DNA from 3 places in the Amycolatopsis sp. A1MSW2902 genome. Region 1 is predicted to be linked to each of the others. Evidence: riboswitches for the same ligand, from Rfam matches in the RefSeq annotation. Region 1 holds a riboswitch; each other region holds the start of a gene.
The links. A riboswitch is a leader RNA that binds a small molecule or an ion and turns the genes downstream of it on or off. The one in region 1 is predicted to bind S-adenosylmethionine.
Positions count from the first base shown of each region.

Region 2: another riboswitch for S-adenosylmethionine. It lies ahead of DMP23_RS11035 (aminotransferase class V-fold PLP-dependent enzyme); the one in region 1 lies ahead of DMP23_RS39655 (methionine ABC transporter ATP-binding protein).
Region 3: another riboswitch for S-adenosylmethionine. It lies ahead of thrC (threonine synthase); the one in region 1 lies ahead of DMP23_RS39655 (methionine ABC transporter ATP-binding protein).

Region 1 covers NZ_QJPO01000001.1:8,441,075-8,444,337, forward strand. Annotated here, with positions in the region: gene rsmA (16S rRNA (adenine(1518)-N(6)/adenine(1519)-N(6))-dimethyltransferase RsmA) at 1-468, shown strand, start outside; SAM riboswitch class I at 1,028-1,118, shown strand; gene DMP23_RS39655 (methionine ABC transporter ATP-binding protein) at 1,334-2,347, shown strand; gene DMP23_RS39660 (hypothetical protein) at 2,456-2,929, opposite strand; gene DMP23_RS39665 (4-(cytidine 5'-diphospho)-2-C-methyl-D-erythritol kinase) at 3,051-3,263, shown strand, end outside.
Region 2 covers NZ_QJPO01000001.1:2,430,695-2,433,957, forward strand. Annotated here, with positions in the region: gene DMP23_RS11025 (ArsR/SmtB family transcription factor) at 1-75, shown strand, start outside; gene DMP23_RS11030 (potassium/proton antiporter) at 175-1,653, shown strand; SAM riboswitch class IV at 1,750-1,864, shown strand; gene DMP23_RS11035 (aminotransferase class V-fold PLP-dependent enzyme) at 1,905-3,236, shown strand; gene DMP23_RS11040 (hypothetical protein) at 3,248-3,263, opposite strand, start outside.
Region 3 covers NZ_QJPO01000001.1:4,860,310-4,863,572, reverse strand. Annotated here, with positions in the region: gene DMP23_RS22225 (ComEC/Rec2 family competence protein) at 1-350, shown strand, start outside; gene thrC (threonine synthase) at 375-1,640, opposite strand; SAM riboswitch class I at 1,654-1,787, opposite strand; gene holA (DNA polymerase III subunit delta) at 1,919-2,890, shown strand; gene rpsT (30S ribosomal protein S20) at 2,991-3,251, opposite strand.

The DNA of each region.
Region 1 (3,263 bases):
CTGCCGTACAACGTCGCGGTGCCGGTGGTGCTGCACCTGCTGGCCGAGCTGCCGTCGCTGCGCAGCGGGCTCGTCATGGTCCAGACCGAGGTCGCCGACCGGATGGTGGCCGGGCCAGGGAGCCGCACTTACGGCGTGCCGAGCGTGAAGCTCGCTTGGTACGGGCCCGCGCGCAAGGTGGCCGCCGTGCCGCGCGCGGTGTTCTGGCCGGTGCCGAACGTCGATTCCGCTCTGGTCTCGTTCACCCGGACCGACCCGGTTTCCGGAGTGGATCGGGCCCGGCTGTTCGCGGTGGTCGACGCGGCGTTCTCCCAGCGGCGCAAGACATTGCGGGCCGCGCTGGCCGGGTGGGCTGGTTCCGCCGAGCGGGCTGGCGAGTTGCTCGCCGAGGCGGGGATCGACCCGAAGACGCGCGGGGAGCAGTTGGACGTGCACGCTTTCGCGCGGATCGCGGCTGCCGGAATGTGACCCACCTCCCCCAGGGTGCTCGCCCTGCGACTTCCAACGGCGGCGTCGGAGCAGGTATTCCCTGGTTTCGCCGCGTTCTCCGATGATCTTGTGTCGTCGCTGATTGTGGGTCATTCCCTGCTGCTTGGCTACGCTTGGTGACCACGCGAGCACGGCTGAAACAGCCGCCCACCTGTGACGAGCAGCTCGGCATTCGGGGGAGTCGGACTGCTCCACGCCCGGGATTGTTCCGCGGGGCTGACCCGAGGTGCTTCGCTTCGCTGACCTATCTCGGCTCGGTCGAGGCCCCGGTGCACCGCGCGTCGAGGCCCGCGAACCATCGCCCCTTGACAACGAGAAAACTCTTGTTCCACAAAGATCCTTGATCGTCCACAGTGGAACAAACCCGTCCGCCGCCGGTGCCCGTGGCGAGCGTTTCGCAGGTCGAGGCACTGTTCGGCGGCCGAGGTTCCGGGCTTCCGGTTTTTGGACGCGGTGTTCCGGTATGCGGGCACCACCAGACGTGTGATCTGCACCAACGCGCTTGCGTTCAGCCAATGGGATCGGCTTTACTCGAAAGCGTCCATCCCGAGCGACTGAGAGACCTGGCTCGCCGAAGTCGCAGCAACCACCCTCCGCAGGGCAGGTGCTACCGCCAGGACCGATGGAGGCTGTTTTCGATGAAGAGGGTCACCCGCCCGCTCCTGCTGACCCGCCGGCGCGTAGTCGACGAAGGTCGCCGCTCGGTATGTGCGTGTCAACGCTCCATGGTCATCGCCTGATCGTTTTTTCCGCAGTTTCTTGCGCCGTCCACAGTGGACGGTAATTCGATGACGCCTGGCGCGCCCGGAATCGGCGCCGCGCCTCGTTTGCCTGGAGCCCTTTCGTGATCACTGTCGAAAACGTGTCCAAGTCCTTTCCCTTCCACGGAAATCGGGTCGCCGCGCTGCGCGATGTGAGTGTCGACGTGCAAGCCGGTTCGCTGTTCGGGGTCGTGGGTCCGTCCGGTTCCGGCAAGTCGACCCTCGCCCGTTGCATCGCGCTGCAGGAGCGCCCCGACCGCGGCGTCGTGCGGCTCGACGGCCTCAACACCGCGACGCTCGACGGCAAGCGGCTGCGGGAGATCCGCCGCCAGCTGGGCGTCGTCGGGACCAAGCCGGAGCTGATCGCCGAGCGCACCATCGCGGGCAACATCGCCAGCCCGCTGGAGCAGCTCGGCGTCGACGGCCCGCAGCGGCGCAGCCGGGTCGGCTCGCTGCTCGACCTCGTCGGCCTCACCGCCCGCGCCGGGCAGAAGCCGGAAGAACTCACCGACGGCCAGCTCCGCCGGGTCGCGGTCGCCAGGGCGCTCGCCGCCGGACCGGCTGTGCTGCTCGCCGACGACCCGACCGCCGGGGTCGCGGCCGAGGACGCGGGCGCGGTGCTCGCTGTGCTCGACCGCGCGCGGGCCGAGCTGGGCGTGACGGTCGTCGTCACCACGCCGGACGCGGACGTCGTCCGCCGGGTCTGCGACGACGTCGCGGTGCTCGACAACGGCGCGATCGTCGAGCGCGGCACGGTGCTCGACCTCATCTCGACGCCGGACAGCTGGACCGCGCAAGCGGTGCTGCCGTCAGTCGAGACCTCGCGCGCCCAGTCCGCGAAGTACGACCGCGCGGTCGACGTCGTGCTGATCGGTTTCGCTTCGGTGGGCGCCCTGCTGCCTGAGGCGGCCAGCCGGTTCGACGTGGAGCTCGCCACCATCGGCGGCGGCCTCACCCGCATCGGGGACACCCCGATCGCCCGGTTCCGCCTCGGCGTCCGCGGCGAGCGGGCCGACGCCGCGCTGTCCTGGATCTCCGACCGGGGCGCGCACGTGAGCCAGCCGGCTCGCGGTCCGCAGAGCGTCGTCGCCGCCTGATTTCCCTTGAACTGAGCGGTTTTCCGAGGGCCGTCCCATGCGATGGGGCGGCCCTCGCCGCGTTCGCGGGACGCGTCGCCCGAGAAATCAGGTCGCCGGGTCAAAGTTTCAGGACAAGTGTCCTGCATTCTGTCCATTGTGGTCGTTCCGGCGCAGGATCTCCGCCAGCTCCGGATCCGCGTGCGCCTCGGCGGTCTGTTTCCACCTCGTCACGAGGGCGGCGAACGGCACCGGGTTGCCGAGGGATTCGGCTCGCTCCAGGGTTTCGGCCAGTTCGCCGACGAATGTCCGTACTTCTTCCGCGGACAGGTACCGCGCCCACGGGAACGCGGCGGGCAGCGCCTCGGCGGCGAGCGCGGCGGTCTCGGCGCTGCGGCGCATCAGTTCCGCGAGGATCGTGACGGTCGCCGAAAACCCGGCCGCCGCCTGTTCGGCGCGTTCGGCGGTCACGAGCAGCAGATCGGGTTTGTCCTTCTCCCGTCGGCGAATCCGGACCGAACGGGTCGGCGAACCTTCGAGCCGCTCGACGACCCGGCGCGGGTGCAGGGACAGCTCGGACAGGTTGACCTCCGGCGCGCGCATAGTTCCAAAGTAGTTCCAAATTAGTCCGGATGGCCACTCCGGAGCGACGGTTGGGGGAACTTCCGTGCCGACGTTTTCTCCTGGCGACACCTGGTCAGCGCCAGCCACGTAGGCTGGACGGGTGCTCGCCGTCGTACCACCACCAGTCACCGTCCGGGTCCCGGCCAAGGTCAACCTGCACCTGGCCGTCGGCGACCTGCGGGCGGACGGGTTCCACGAGCTGGTCACCGTCTTCCAGGCGCTTTCGCTCACCGACGAGGTGACCGTCGCCGCCACCGACGAGCCAGGGCTCGAGGTGTACGGCGAGGGGGAGCGCACGGTGCCCACCGACGGC
Region 2 (3,263 bases), 6.0 Mb from region 1:
CTGCCAGGCGCGCAGGGGCCGTTCGCCGCGCTCGGTGTCGATCTCGCGACGGTGAGTGCCGCCGAGGCTTCGTAACACACCGGCGAGGTCCCCCGGACCGGTGGTGCGCGCTCGGGAACCGGACACTGCCTCACTATTCTGGACGCCTGCGGGCGACCGGGAGGGAGGCGGAGGGTGAACGAGCTTCCCCTGGTGCTGGGCGTCGGAGCGCTGGTTCTCGTCGTCTCGGTCGTCGCGGTGCGGGTGTCCATCCGGCTCGGATTCCCGTCGCTGCTGCTGTATCTCGGGATCGGCGTCGTGCTCGGCGAAGCCGGGTTCGGCATCCGCTTCGACAATCCGGCGCTCACCCAGTCCCTCGGGCTCGCCGCGCTCGTCCTGATCCTCACCGAGGGCGGGCTCACCACGCGGTGGTCCGCGGTGAAACCCTCGCTGGGGCCCGGAATCCTGCTGTCCACAGTGGCCGTGGTGATCAGCATCGCGGTCACCGGCGCGGCATTGCACTGGCTGCTCGGCCTCGACTGGCGGCTCGCCCTGCTGTGGGGCGCGGTTCTCGCGTCCACCGACGCCGCGGCGGTGTTCTCCGTGCTGCGCATGGCCGGGGTCGGGAAACGGCTCGTCGGCGCGCTGGAACTGGAATCCGGCATCAACGACGCGCCCGCCTACATCGCGGTCGTCGTGCTCGCGTCCGGCGAGGCGGTCGACTGGTCGCTGCCGCTGCTGGTGGTCTACGAACTGCTCACCGGCCTCGTGCTCGGCCTCGCGTTCGGCTGGCTGGGCGCGCAGGCGCTGCGCCGGGCCGCGCTCCCGGCGACCGGCCTGTACCCGCTCGCCACGGTCGCGGTGTGCGTGCTCGCGTACTCCTCGGGTCAGCTGGCGCACGCGTCCGGCCTGCTCGCCACCTACGTCGCAGGCCTGGTGCTGGGGAATTCCAAGCTGCCGCACCGGTCGGACACCCTGTCGTTCGCCGAAGGGCTCGGCTGGCTCGCGCAGATCGGGCTGTTCGTGCTGCTCGGCCTGTTCGCGTCGCCGACCCGGCTGCTCGAAACGCTCATCCCCGGCCTGGTCGCGGGCGCGGTGGTGTTGCTGCTCGCCCGGCCGCTGTCGGTGGTCCTGTCGCTGCTGCCGTTCCGTTTGCCGTGGCGGGATCAGGTGTTCCTGTCCTGGGCGGGGTTGCGCGGTGCGGTGCCGATCGTGCTCGCGATGATCCCCCTGTCCGAGGGCGTGCCCGGTGCGCAACGGCTCGTGGACGCGGTTTTCGTGCTCGTCATCGTGCTCACCGTGCTGCAAGGCGCGACGCTCAGCCCGCTCGCGCGGATCCTCGGACTGGCGAAGGCGACGCAGGCGCACGAGATCGAGGTCGACGCCGCCCCGCTCGACGAACTCGGCGCCGAACTGCTGCAGGTGCGCATCCAGAAGGGGTCGAAGCTGCACGGCGTGTACCTGTCCGAGCTGCGGCTGCCCGCCGGGGCGACGGTCAGCCTCGTGGTGCGCGGCGGGACGGGCTTCACCCCGCAGAAAACGAGCCGCTTGCAGGTCGAGGACCAGCTTCTGGTGGTCACGACCGCCGCCGACCGCGACGCGACCGAACGGCGCATCCGTGCCGTCGATCGCGCCGGCCGCCTCGCGCGCTGGCACGGGGAATCCGGAGCCTGATCTTTCTGTCCTTTGTGGACACACCCTGTGACTGCCGTCTCAGATCACGAGACGGGTCTGGTTTCTCCCAGGGGTCGTCCGCTATCTTCGGTTTCAGGTCATGAGTGCCAGCGCGAAGCCCCGGCTTGCTGGCCGGCAACCCTCCTACCGCGGTGGGGTGCCCCGGGTGAGGACCAGGCCGGTCGCGCAGTGCGGCGGGCAAGCGCGGGCCCCTCGCCGGGGGTCCCCCGGAACGCCGAGGAGGCGCCGTCATGACTCTCGCACTCGACCGGTCCACGGAAACTGTTGCCGCTGCCGTTCCCGCTGTCGCCGGTGCGACGCTGCGGGTCCCGCTGGTCACCGGCGGCGACATCGGGTACGCCAACCTCGACCACGCGGCGAGCGCGCCGTGTCTGGACGCGGTGCGTTCGGCGGTCGACGAGTTCCTTCCCTGGTACGCCAGCGTGCACCGCGGCGCGGGCTTCGCTTCGCAGGTCTCGACGCGGCTGTACGAGCGGACGCGCGACGTGCTGCGCCGGTTCGTGGACGCTCGCAACGGCGACTCGGTGATCTTCACCCGCAACACCACGGACGCGTTCAACCTGCTGGCGAAAGCGTTGCCGCGCAAGACTTCCGTGGTGGTGTTCGACAGCGAGCACCACGCGGCCTTGCTGCCGTGGCGCGGCCCGAACGTCCGGCGCGTGCAGCTGCCGCGGACCCGGCTCGCCGCAGTGTCCGTTGTGGACGAAGCGCTCGCGGAATGCCCGCAGGGGCCGCGGTTGGTGGTCGTCGCCGGTGCGTCCAATGTGACCGGCGAGCTGCTGCCGGTGGCCGAGATCGCTGCGGTGGCCCGGAAACACGGCGCCCGGGTGGCCCTCGACGCCGCGCAGCTCGCTCCGCATCGGCAGATTTCGTTGCGGGAGCTGGATGTTGACTATGTTGCGCTGTCCGGGCACAAGCTGTACGCGCCCTTCGGGGCCGGTGCGCTGATCGGGCGCAGCGACTGGTTGCGGGCGGCCGAGCCGTACCTGGCCGGTGGTGGCGCTACGAAGCTGGTGACCGAGGAAGCCGTGGTGTGGAACAGCGGCGAGGAGCGGCACGAGGCCGGATCGCCGAATACCGTTGGCGTGTATGCGCTTGGAGTGGCCTGCGAGCAGCTGGCGGCTCAGTGGGATGCCGTGGGTTCGCACGAGGCCGTGTTGCTGGAGCGGTTGCGCAAGGGTCTTGAGAGCTTGCCGGGGTTCGCCGAGCTGCGGTTCTTCGACGCGCCGGTGGACCGGGTCGGCACGGTGAGCTTCGTGGTCGACGGGTTCGAGCCCGGATGGCTGGCCGCGGTGCTGTCGGCCGAGTACGGAATCGGCGTGCGGGACGGGGCGTTCTGCGCGCACGTGGCCGCCCGGCGGTTGATCCGGGAAGCCGGAAGCCAGGGCCAGCAGGCGGTCCGGGTGAGCCTCGGGCTGGGGAGCACCGAGGAACACGTCGACCGCTTGGTGCTGGCACTGCGGCAGATCGTGGCCCGGGGAGCCCGCTGGGAGTACGCGAAGGTGGACGGGCGGTGGGCACCGGTCGGGGACCCGCGGGAGCTGCCGCCGTTCTGCGCCTGACCGGGCTGGGTTTAACCGCGTGAGCTC
Region 3 (3,263 bases), 3.6 Mb from region 1:
CCGACACCGCGGCTGGCCGGGTTCTGCTGACCGGAGACGTCGAGCTGGCGGCGCAGGCGGATCTGCTTGCCGAGGGCGTCGACCTGCGGGCAGACGTCCTGAAGGTGCCGCATCACGGGTCGAGGTATTCGCTGCCGCAGTTTCTCGCGGCGGTGCGGCCGCGCACGGCGCTGATCAGTGTCGGCGCGGGCAACGGATACGGACATCCGAGCAAGTCCACAGTGGACGTTCTCGGAACGATGGGAGTGCTGGTCACCCGGACCGATATCGACGGGGACACCGCCGTTCTGCCCGGAGGAAGCGGACCGGCGGTGGTGCGCCGGGGCGAGCCGCGGGGTCCGCCGCGGTAGTGCGGCGGACCCCGGGCCGGTGCGTCAGTAGCCGAGTGCCTTGGCGACGGCCGCGGCGGACGGCGGCACGGTGGCCTTCGGGCCGATGTGGTTCTCGACCGCGTCGAGGGTCTTGAGGCCGTCGCCGGTGATGAGGAGGACGGTTTCCGCGTCCGGGTCGAGCTTGCCGGTTTCGACGAGCTTCTTCGCGGTCGCCACGGTGACGCCGCCCGCGGTCTCGGTGAAGATGCCTTCGGTGCGCGCGAGCAGCCGAATGCCTTCGACGACCTCTTCGTCGGTGACGTCCTCGATCGCGCCGCCGGTGCGGTTGACCACGTCGAGCACGTACGGGCCGTCGGCCGGGTTGCCGATCGCGAGCGAACGGGCGATGGTGTCCGGCTTCACCGGCTGGACCACGTCGTGGCCGTTGCGGTACGCGGTGGAGACCGGCGAGCAGCCCGTGGCCTGCGCGCCGAACACCTTGTACGGGCTGGCGTCCACGAGACCGAGCTGGCCCAGCTCGCGGAAACCCTTGTCCACCTTGGTGAGCTGGGAACCGGAGGCGATCGGCACGACGATCTGCTCGGGGATGCGCCAGCCGAGCTGCTCGGCGACCTCGTAGGCGAGCGTCTTCGAGCCCTCGGAGTAGTACGGGCGGACGTTGACGTTCACGAACGCCCACTTCGGGTGCTCGCCGGCCAGTTCGGTGGCGAGCCGGTTCACGTCGTCGTAGTTGCCGTCGACGGCGATCAGGTCGCCGTCGTAGACCGCGGTGGTGAGGATCTTCGCGCGTTCGAGGTTCTTCGGGATCAGCACGACCGACCGCCAGCCGGCGCGGGCCGCCGCGGCGGCGGTCGCGTTGGCCAGGTTGCCGGTCGAGGGACACGCCAGGACCTCGAAACCGAACTCGCGGGCGGCCGCGAGCGCGACGGCGACCACGCGGTCCTTGAACGAGTGCGTGGGGTTGCCGGTGTCGTCCTTGACCCACACGCGCTTGAGGCCGAGCTCCTTCGCGAGCCGGTCGGCGCGCACGAGCCGGGTGCAGCCGGGTTCGGTGTTCGGGGTCTCCTCGACGGTCGAGGGGACGGGAAGGAGTTTCTTGTAACGCCAGATGTTGCGCGGGCCCGCCTCGATGTCCTCGCGGCGGACGCGGCCGAAGTCGTAGGCGACCTCGAGCGGCGAGAAGTCTTCGACGGAGACGAATTCCGGAGCGAGCGGCTGCCGGTGCCCTTCTTCCTTCGACACCAGTTCGACGGCCGGACCGAGGTCGATCGTCTTGTTGGCGGAGGTGGCGCTGAGGGCTGCAGTCATCGCGAGGTTCCTTTCCTCATCTGCCCCGCCGAAGCGGGCCGGAATTGGCACCGTGGTCGTCAGCTACCCCGCGATCGCGGGATGACAGGCTGTACGCCGGTTGCCGGGGCTTCGTCGGGCCGTTCCCTCTGCCCCTCTGGATGAGCGGTATTCGGTTGTCGGAGCGCCGGTGGGCGCGTCCTCGGCTACACCGTACGACATCCCGATCAGCTCGTGCCACGGAGGCGGCCCACATCACCGGAGCGGGCGGCCCGGCGGCCGGGTGAGAAGATGGCCGGGTGACCACCGCACCCGCGCCGCTGCACCTCGTCACGGGCGAGGAAGAACTGCTCATCGAACGGGCTGTGCGAGCGTCCCTCGACGCGGCCAAGGCCGCGGACCCGACGGCCGACCTCACGCGCATGCGGGTGTCCGATCTCACACCGCCTGTGCTGGCCGAGCTGGTGAGCCCGTCGCTGTTCGCCGAGGGGCGCGTGATCGTGCTGGAGTCGGCGCAGGACATCTCGCAGGAGCTGTCCGACGCGGTCCTCGCGTACGTGAAGGCGCCTGCCGACGGCATCGTCCTCGTGGTCGTGCACAGCGGCGGCGGGCGGAGCAAAGCCGCCAAAGCGCTGCCGGGCGCGTTGAAAAAGGCGGGCGCGGAAATCACCGAATGCCCGAAGCTCACCAAACCGGCCGAGCGCGAGGCGTTCGTCCGCAACGAGGTGCGCCGCGCGGGCGGCAAGATCGACGCCGCGGGCCTGATGGCGCTGCTCGACTCGGTCGGCTCGGACCTGCGCGAACTGTCCTCGGCGGCGACGCAGCTGGTCGCCGACACCGGGGGAGTCGTCGACGAGCGGGCGGTCCGCCGCTACCACACCGGACGCGCCGACGTGACCGGCTTCGCGGTGGCCGAGAAGGCCGTCGCGGGCGACCGGGCCGCCGCGATGGAGTCGCTGCAGTGGGCGATGCAGCTGGGCGTCCCGCACGTCCTGATCGCCGACGCGCTGGCCGACGCGGTGCGCACGATCGCTCGCGTGTCCGCGGCCGGGCGCGGCAACCCGAACCAGATGGCGGGCGAACTCGGCATGCCGCCGTGGAAGATCCGCAAGGCGCAAGGGCAGTCCCGCGGCTGGGGCCAGGACGGCCTGGCGACCGCGATGCGCGTCGTGGCGCGGCTGAACGCCGAGGTCAAGGGTGCGGCGGCCGACGCGAACTACGCGTTGCAGCGCGCGGTCCTCGACGTGGTCGCGGCCAAGGGAGACCGCTGACGTCCCGGCGCCGGGAACGCCTTGAGGAGAGCCGAGCCGGTCCCCAGGACACGGAAAGGCCCGGCAGCCGAAGCCGCCGGGCCTTTCCGAAAGACTGCGCTCAGAGCTGGTTCGCGCGCTTCGCGAGAGCCGACTTCTTGTTCGCGGCCTGGTTGGCGTGGATGACGCCCTTGGTGACGGCCTTGTCGAGCTTGCGAGCGGCGTCGCGCTGCAGTTCGAGGGCCTTGTCCTTGTCACCGGCTTCGGCGGCCTCGCGGAACTTGCGGATCGCGGTCTTCACCGAGGACCGGATCGCCAGGTTGCGCTGCCGCGCCTTCTCGTTCGTCGTGATGCGCTTGACCTGCGACTTGATGTTGGCCATGGAGGCGTTCCT